One region of the Nocardioides piscis genome, then DNA from elsewhere that is predicted to be linked to it. Evidence: riboswitches for the same ligand, from Rfam matches in the RefSeq annotation. Region 1 holds a riboswitch; the other holds the start of a gene.

Region 1 (4,216 bases):
GCAGGTAGAGCCGGAACGACCGCGCCCATGGATGGTCGGAACGCCGTGCGATCACCACCGTCGCGGCGACCCCCACGATCAGCACGAGCAGCAGCGGGTTGGTGGTGAGGGTGGCCGCGGTGGCGAGCCCGACGGCCCAGACCCACCACGCGACCGGGTGGAGGTCGCGGGCCAGCCGTGGAGTCATCGGCCGTGCGTACGGCGCCGCGCCGCCCATGCCATCGCGGCGATCGCGACCAGGAGCAGGACGAGGACGCCCAACGTCACCCAGGTCGGAGCCCTGCCTGAGGCTGCCACTGGTTCGGCCGCGCCGGCACCCTGAGCACGGGGGGCCGCCTCGGTCGATGCGGTGGAGCTCGGGGCGCCGCCCCGGGGCGAGGCGTCGGAGGTCCTCGCCGGGGGTGGCTTCGGCTTACCGCTCACGCGCGGGCGTGGTGCCGACGTCGCGACTCCGGACGCACCGTCGCGCGCCGACGGACTCGCAGCCGATGGGCTCGGCGTCGCCGAGGGCACGTCCGATGCCGTGACTGCCGGCGCCGGGCGGGTGGCCGTGGCTGTGGGTCTGGTCGTGGGGCTTCGGGTCGGCTTCGGGGCCGTGGTGCTCGGTGACGAAGTGGGGCTCGCATGCGCCGGGGCCGCGGTCGCCGGCACGCGCCGGGCGCTCCCCTGCTGCCAGGCCAGGGCGACGGCGCCGCCCTCAGGCACCCGGAGGCCGGTCGCGCCGATGGAGGCGTAGGACCAGGCACCGTTCTTCCCATCGCTCCACCACAGGGCCCAGTAGGCGTCGGCGGGCGGGGTGTTGACGCAGGGCTCGCTCGCGGGGGCTCCGTCAACCCGGCACACGAAGCCGGGCTGGCGTTGCACGTAGTCGAGCACGACCCCGACGTCGGCGAACCGGTCGGACGCCGTCTGCCCCGAACCCGCGTCGCACGCCGAGGTGAGCGCACCCCCCAGCGCACCGGGGTCGACGACCACGGTGACGCCGGTGCTCGAGCCGCAGGCGGCCGCGGCGGCCGGCTCCGCAACCGGACCGAGCGCGCACGTCGCCGCGGCCACCGAGGCGGCCGCGGCGACGAGACGCACGAGAGGTGCTCTCCTCACGGGTGGGATCTCAGTTGCTGACCGCGATGCGGGCCTTGGCCGACCCTGCGGCTGTCTTGACCTTCACCACGCGCACCTTGTTGCCGGTGGGCATCGTGAGCTTACGCGTGACCGGCTTGGTGGAGGCCTTGCCGACGATCCGCTTCGCGTCGCCCTTGACGGAGACGCAGGCGCGCTCGCCGGGATCGAGGCCCCAGACCTTGACGCGGACCTTGTCGCCGGCCTCGGCGGACGACCGCTTCAGGGTGACGCTGAGCTCATCGGTGGAAGCAGACGCCCACTGCAGGACGGCCATTCCCTGGGCGGTGGCACGACGCCACTGTGCCCGCACGTCGCCGGCCGAGATCCCGGAGTTTCGGGCAGCCTTGACGGCCTTCGCGTCATAGGCGATAGCGCCAATGTCCTTGGTCAGCGCGCTGCGGCAGCGGCTCCTGTCGACGGGCTGCTGCTTGCGGACCCAGGTCGCGGCCCTGGCGGCGGCGTCCTTGTCCTTGACCAGGCCCAGGGCCCAGCCGGACAGTCCGGTGCTGTTGGAGTTGCCGGCGAAGGAGCCGTTCTTCTTCTGCTGGCTCGCGAGCCACGCGGTCGCCTTGTCGAGGGCAGGCTTCACGGCCGGTCCCTTGGCGTCACCCTCGAGCAGGTTGACGACCGCGAGCGCGGTGGCATCGATGCTCGGCTCGGAGCCGGGCTGGCCCTCCGCGCAGCCCTGCGCGCCCGAGGTCTTGTCCTTGGTGAAGCCCTCACGGAAGAAGCCCGACGTGCACTGCTGGGCGAGGAGGAAGCCGAGCGCGTCAGCGGCGCGCTGCGACTTGGCCTCGGTGAGCGCACGGACGGCGAACGACTGGCCGAGGGTGTTGGCGTAGTCGCCGTACGACGACTTGTCCTCGATACGTCCGACGATCGGGGAGGTCGAGCTGACGCGCTCCTCCAGCCGGGTCACGAGGTTGACGCCGCCGTAGGAGGTCGGGTTGGCCCCGGTCACGCGGGCGAACGTCGCGGCCTTGGCCACCGCGCCGGCGTAGGTGCTGCCCTTGTCGCCGAAGGCGTCGCCGGAGATGTAGTCGTTGACCACGGACTGGAACGCAGCGTTGATCGTCGCCACTGCGCCCTTCTCACCGGCCTGGTCGAGCGCGAAGCCGGAGTCGAGGGTCAGGCCGAAGTCGGTGTAGCCGCCGGCGTCCATGAGACCGTCGATTAGCTCGTCCTCGAGCCACGAGCCGGCAACGGTGATGGCTGTGTCGTCGGTCTTGGCGGGCGTGGTCGGCTCGGCCGCGGCCGGCTGAGCGAGCGTGGCGAGGGCCAGGGCAGCGGTGGCCGCCAGGCCGGCACCCCGGCGCCAGGTGTGGGGGCGCATTGCGTGAGTCATGCTGTCCTTCCCGCTGTCGAGCGGGAGGCGCCGGGCGGCGACACCCGCTGTTTTCCTCGCAGCGTGGTTGTCAGTGCCTGCACGGGCGGTCCGGCTCGCGCCCCGACTAGGTCGGGACGCCTACGGTTGCGGGTCAGCGCCGGAATTGGACCGGCTTCCCCGTGGCAGGCAGATGTTGGTTTCCGTGGGCACACTAACAGCGCCGCTCTCCACCATGCTCTTTCAGGACAGCTTCTCCAGGATCAGCTCGCGCACCCGCCCGGCATCGGCCTGGCCGCGCATCTGCTTCATCACTGCTCCGATGAGCGCCCCGGCGGCTGCGACCTTGCCGTCGCGGATCTTGTCGGCCACGTCAGGGTTGGCCGCGATCGCGGCGTCCACGGCCTCGCTCAGCGCGCCCTCGTCGGAGACGATGGCCAAGCCGCGCTGGGCCACGATCTCCGCAGGAGTGCCCTCGCCGGCATACAACCCCTCGAAGACCTGCCGGGCGAGCTTGTCGTTGAGCGAACCGCTGTCGATCAGGGCTTGTACGGCGACGACGTCGGCCGGCGTCACACCGAGCTCGGCGATGTCGGTGTCGGTGTCGTTGGCTCGTCGGGCGAGCTCGGAGAGCCACCACTTGCGGGCCGCCTGCGGGGACGCCCCTGCCTCGATCGTCTGCTCGACCAGCCCGAACGCGCCGGCACCGATCGTGTCGCGCATCTCCAGGTCGGAGAAGCCCCACTCGGCCTGGAGCCGCGAGCGCTTCTCGGTCGGGTTCTCCGGCAGGGTGCCTCGGAGCTCCTCGACCCACTCACGGCTCGGTGCGACGGGCACGAGGTCGGGCTCTGGGAAGTAGCGGTAGTCGTCGGCGTCGGACTTCACGCGACCACTGGTGGTGACGCCGGTGTCCTCGTGCCAGTGCCGCGTCTCCTGGAGGATCGAGCCGCCGGCGTCGAGGATCGCGGCGTGCCGCTGCATCTCGTAGCGCACCGCGCGCTCGACCGAGCGCAGTGAGTTGACGTTCTTGGTCTCGGTCCGGGTCCCGAGGCCCCCGCTGCCGGCCGGGGCGAGGGACAGGTTGACGTCGGCGCGGATCGAGCCCTGGTCCATCCGGGCGTCGGAGACACCCAGCGCCACGATCAGCTCACGCAGCTGGGCGACGTAGGCCTTGGCCACGGCGGGCGCGTTGGCGCGCGTGCCCATGATCGGGCGGGTGACGATCTCGATCAGGGGGATGCCTGCGCGGTTGTAGTCGACGAGCGAGTAGTCGGCGCCGTGGATGCGTCCGGTGGAGCCACCGACGTGCAGGGACTTGCCGGTGTCCTCCTCCATGTGGGCGCGCTCGATCTCGACCCTGACGACCTCGATGCCGCCGTCCTCGGTCGGCACGTTGACGTCCATCCAGCCGTCGAAGGCGATCGGCTCGTCGTACTGCGACGTCTGGAAGTTCTTCGGCATGTCCGGATAGAAGTAGTTCTTGCGGGCGAATCGGCACCACTCGGCGATCTCGCAGTTGAGGGCGAGACCGATCCGCATCGCCGACTCGACAGCGACGCGGTTGACGACCGGCATCGCGCCGGGCAGCCCCAGGCAGGTCGGGCAGACCTGGGTGTTGGGCTCGGCGCCGAACTCGGTCGGGCAGCCGCAGAACATCTTGGAGTTGGTGTTGAGCTCGACGTGGACCTCGAGGCCCATCGCCGGGTCGAACTTCTCCAGCGACTCCTCGAACGACAGGAGGGTGTCGGTGCTGGCGGTCATCGAGGGGCT
Region 2 (4,216 bases), 1.6 Mb from region 1:
GGGGATCGTCGAGTCCGGGCTCGGCGTCGTCGTCGGCTACGACCCCAGCCGCGGTGGGTCCCACGTCCTGGGGCGCCACGCCATCGCCGACGCCGGGCTCTACTCGGTCGTCTGCGCCATCCAGAACCTCTGGCTCGCGGCGACCGCCGAGGGGCTTGGCGTCGGGTGGGTCAGCTTCTACCGCGAGGAGTTCCTGCGCGAGCTGGTCGGCTTCCCGGCCCGCGTCCGACCCGTGGCCTGGTTGTGCGTCGGGGCGGTCGGCCACCTACCCGAGGTGCCGGACCTGGAGCGGTTCGGCTGGCGGCACCGGTCGCCGCTTGCCGAGGTGCTGCACGAGGAGCGATATCAGCCGCGGGTGTAGGCCCACTGGGTGACCGTGCGGGCCGGCGCCCAGCCGGTGAACCGGCCGACCGGCGCCGCGGTCTCTACCGCGATCCGGGTCAGCTCGCCGCCGTGCTCGCAGTAGGCCTGTGCCAGCAGCTGCTCGGTCTCGATCGTGACACCGTGCACGACCAACCGGCCGCCGGGCGCCAGCGCGGCCAGGCACGCGTCGAGCACGCCGGGTGCCGTGGCGCCGCCGCCGACGAAGATCGCGTCGGGCGGGCGGAGCCCGTCGAGCGCGGCCGGGGCGCGCCCAGTGACCACCGCGAGGCCGGGCACGCCCAGCCGGGCCGCGTTTCGGGCGATCCGAGCGGCGCGCTCGTCGTTGCCTTCGACGGCGGTCGCGCGGCAGGTGGGGTGGGCGCGCATCCACTCGATGCCGATCGAGCCGGCGCCGGCGCCGACGTCCCACAGGTGCTCGCCGGGCACCGGTGCGAGCCTCGCCAGGGCGGCGGCCCGCAGGTCGCGCTTGGTGAGCTGGCCGTCGTGCTCGAAGGCGTCGTCGGACAGGCCGGTCGCCCAGCCGGCCACGGACGGGCCGGCCAGCTCGAGCGCCAGCACGTGCAGGCGAGGTGACGTAGCGGACCAGCCGGCCGCCGTGCCGCTCATGTGCGACTCGTCCGGGGCGCCGAGTTGACCCAGGACGTGGAGCACGCTTCCGCCATACCCCACCTCCGTCAGCAGGGTCGCGACCCGGGCGGGTGTGTGCTCATCGGACGAAAGCACCAGGACGCGGCGTGCCGGCGCCAGCTCGCGGCGCACCAGTGCGATGTCTCGACCGACGAGGCTGATCACGGCGCACGACTCCGCGGGCCAGCCGAGCCGGGCTCGGGCCAGCGCGACCGACGAGACGGCCGGATGGATGAGGACGCGGTCGCGACCCAGGACCTCGATCAGGGTCGCGCCGATGCCGGAGACGAGCGGGTCGCCGGACGCGAGGGCGACCACGGGCGATGTGCCGAGGTCCGCCACGAAGTCGGGCAGGCCCACGCGCAGAGGGGCCGGCCACGCCAGTCGCCGCTGCCCGGCGACGTCGGGGAGCAATGCCAGGTGGCGCTCGCCGCCCACGACGACGGCAGCCTGCAGGACGGTCTCGCGGAGGGGATCGGGGAGTCCCGACCAGCCGTCGGCGCCGATCCCGACGACCGTGACGACCTTGTCGGTTGGCGTCGTCGGTGGGGGAGTCGAGTCGGGCACGAGAAAGCACGCTATCGTCACCGCAGGCACGAGGTGCCCCAACGGCCTGTCCATCGGAAACGGTGAGCCATGGTCGGCGGGGAGAATCTGGGAAGCCGGTGAGAGACCGGCACAGGCCCGCTGCGGTAAATCAGGCCCTTGAACGAGTTGGGACCCGACAAGTCCGAAGACCGGCCTCGCGTCAGACCATGTCGATTGCACAGGATCGATGGCGAAGCGAGCGGGAGCCTCACATGCCACAGCACTACCCATTTTCTGCCGTCCTCGGTTGCGAGGCCGACGCCCTCGACGACATGGGCCTCGCTCTCGTCCTCACCACGATCACCCCCGAGATCGGTGGTGTCCTGGTGCGCGGCGAGAAGGGAACGGCCAAGTCGACCACCGTGCGCGCTCTGGCCGCGGTGCTCCCGCCGGTCGAGGTCTATGCCGCCGACCGGTTCTCAATCGACCCCGACGACCCGGCGGCCACCTCGCCCGACGGTCCGTTCGCCGGCGACGCGGAGGTGCACACCCGAGCGGTCCGGCTGGTGGAGCTGCCGGTGGGCGCCACCGAGGACCGCGTGCTCGGCTCGCTGCACCTGGAGCGAGCACTCTCCCATGGCAAGGTGGAGTACGAGCCCGGACTGCTCGCTCGCGCGCACCGCGGGATTTTGTACGTCGACGAGGTCAACCTGCTCCACGACCACCTCGTCGACCTGCTGCTCGACGCGGCGGCGATGGGCCAGGTGACCGTCGAGCGCGACGGGGTCTCGGTGGAGCACGCCGCCCGCTTCGTCCTCATCGGCACCATGAACCCCGAGGAGGGGGAGCTCCGCCCCCAGCTGCTCGACCGGTTCGGCCTGACGGTCGAGGTGGCGGCGCCGCGCGAGCCCTCGCTGCGCGCTGAGGTCGTACGCCGCCGGATGGCCTACGACGGCGACCCGGCCGCCTTCACCGAACGCTACCGCGACCTCGACCGGTCGCTGACCGAGCGCATCGAGTCGGCGCGCGAGCGCGCCGTCAAGGTGCGGCTGACCGATGTCGCGCTGCTCAAGATCGCCGAGGTCTGCGCGGCCTTCGAGGTCGACGGTCTGCGCGCGGACGTCGTCACCGCCCGGACCGCGGTCGCGCACGCCGCGTGGGCCGGCCGCGACGAGGTGACGCGCAAGGACATCCGTCGCGCCGCGCTCCTGTCGCTTCCGCACCGCCGGCGCCGCAACCCGTTCGACGCCCCCGGACTCGACGAGGATCTGCTCGACCAGGTGCTCGGCGACGACGAGCTGCCGCCCGAACCGCCCGAGGGGCGGGCACCGGACGAGCCGACCCGGCCTCCGGCTACCGACGATGGAGCCGAGGGTGGCCTGCCCGATGACGCCGATGACGGGTCGGACTCGCCTGTGGGCGAGTCCGACCCGTCGCGCGACCCCGATGACCCCGACGCCGAGCTGCCGCGGCCGGGCCCTGCTCCGGCCCCCGCACCCGAGCAGGGTCCCGGCTCGGTGGTGGGCGCCGCAGCGGCCTACCGCCCCAGGTTGCTCACCGTCCAGGGGCTGGGGGAGGGGGCTGCCGGCCGGCGCAGCCGGGCGCTGGCACGCACGGGTCGACGCGTCGGTGCGACCCGCGGCGACAGCGGCTCACTACACCTCGTCGAGACGCTGCTCGCGGCCGCCGGCCAGCAGCCGGCGCGGGGGCGGACCAGCGGTCGCGTCGACGTGCGGGCGGAGGACCTGCGGGTCGCCGTGCGGGAGGGACGCGAGGCCAACCTCGTGCTCTTCTGCGTGGACGCCTCAGGGTCGATGGCTGCGCGTCGCCGGATGACCCAGGTCAAGACCGCCGTCCTCTCGCTGCTGATGGACGCCTATCGCCGGCGCGACAAGGTCGGACTGATCACCTTCCGCGGGCAGGACGCCGAGCTCGTCCTGCCGCCCACGCACTCGGTCGAGATCGCCGCGGCGCGGCTCGAAGAGCTGCCGGCCGGAGGCCGGACACCATTGGCGGCGGGTCTCCTCGAGGCGGTGAAGGTGCTGCACCGGGAGCGACTGCGCGATCCACGGCTGCGACCGCTCCTGGTCGTGGTCACTGACGGTCGGGCCACCGACGGCGCCGATGCGGTCGCCCGCTCGATGCGCGCCGCAGAGCACGTTGCTGGCCTGCGCATCACCACTGTCGTCATCGACTCCGAGGTCGGCCCGCTGCGGCTCGGGCTCGCTGTGCGGCTCGCCGAGGTGCTCAGCGCTGAGCACCTGCCGGTCGCCGAGGTGAGCGCCGAGGCACTGACCGGCGCCGTCCGCAGCCACACCGCGCTCAACCTCTTCGGGCAGGGGGTGGCCTGATGCCCCAGGGTCAGCCGACCGTCATCCCCGACGACGGGCTCACCACCCGTCAGCGCCGCAACCGCCCGCTGGTGATGGTGCACACCGGCGACGGCAAGGGGAAGTCGACCGCGGCTTTCGGGGTCGGGCTTCGCGGCTGGAACCAGGGCTGGCGGATCGGGGTCTTCCAGTTCGTCAAGTCCGCCAAGTGGCGCATCGGCGAGCAGACCGTGCTCGAGCGGCTCGGCCGGCTTCACGAGGAGACCGGCGAGGGTGGTCCGGTCGAGTGGCACAAGATGGGGTCGGGCTGGTCGTGGACCCGCAAGCAGGGCGACGCCGAGGACCAC

The links. Region 1 has a riboswitch for cobalamin ahead of G7071_RS18040 (terpene cyclase/mutase family protein). Riboswitches for the same ligand answer to the same signal wherever they lie in the genome.
Region 2: it holds a riboswitch for cobalamin, as region 1 does, so the genes downstream of both, G7071_RS10080 (VWA domain-containing protein) here and G7071_RS18040 (terpene cyclase/mutase family protein) in region 1, are expected to answer to the same signal.

Annotation. Positions count from the first base shown of each region.
Region 1 is NZ_CP049866.1:3,664,217-3,668,432, forward strand. It holds gene G7071_RS18030 (energy-coupling factor transporter transmembrane component T) at 1-187, opposite strand, end outside; gene G7071_RS18035 (hypothetical protein) at 184-1,101, opposite strand; gene G7071_RS18040 (terpene cyclase/mutase family protein) at 1,112-2,455, opposite strand; cobalamin riboswitch at 2,534-2,669, opposite strand; gene gatB (Asp-tRNA(Asn)/Glu-tRNA(Gln) amidotransferase subunit GatB) at 2,690-4,207, opposite strand; gene gatA (Asp-tRNA(Asn)/Glu-tRNA(Gln) amidotransferase subunit GatA) at 4,204-4,216, opposite strand, start outside.
Region 2 is NZ_CP049866.1:2,046,057-2,050,272, forward strand. It holds gene bluB (5,6-dimethylbenzimidazole synthase) at 1-361, shown strand, start outside; gene cbiE (precorrin-6y C5,15-methyltransferase (decarboxylating) subunit CbiE) at 346-1,578, opposite strand; cobalamin riboswitch at 1,632-1,771, shown strand; gene G7071_RS10080 (VWA domain-containing protein) at 1,812-3,890, shown strand; gene cobO (cob(I)yrinic acid a,c-diamide adenosyltransferase) at 3,890-4,216, shown strand, end outside.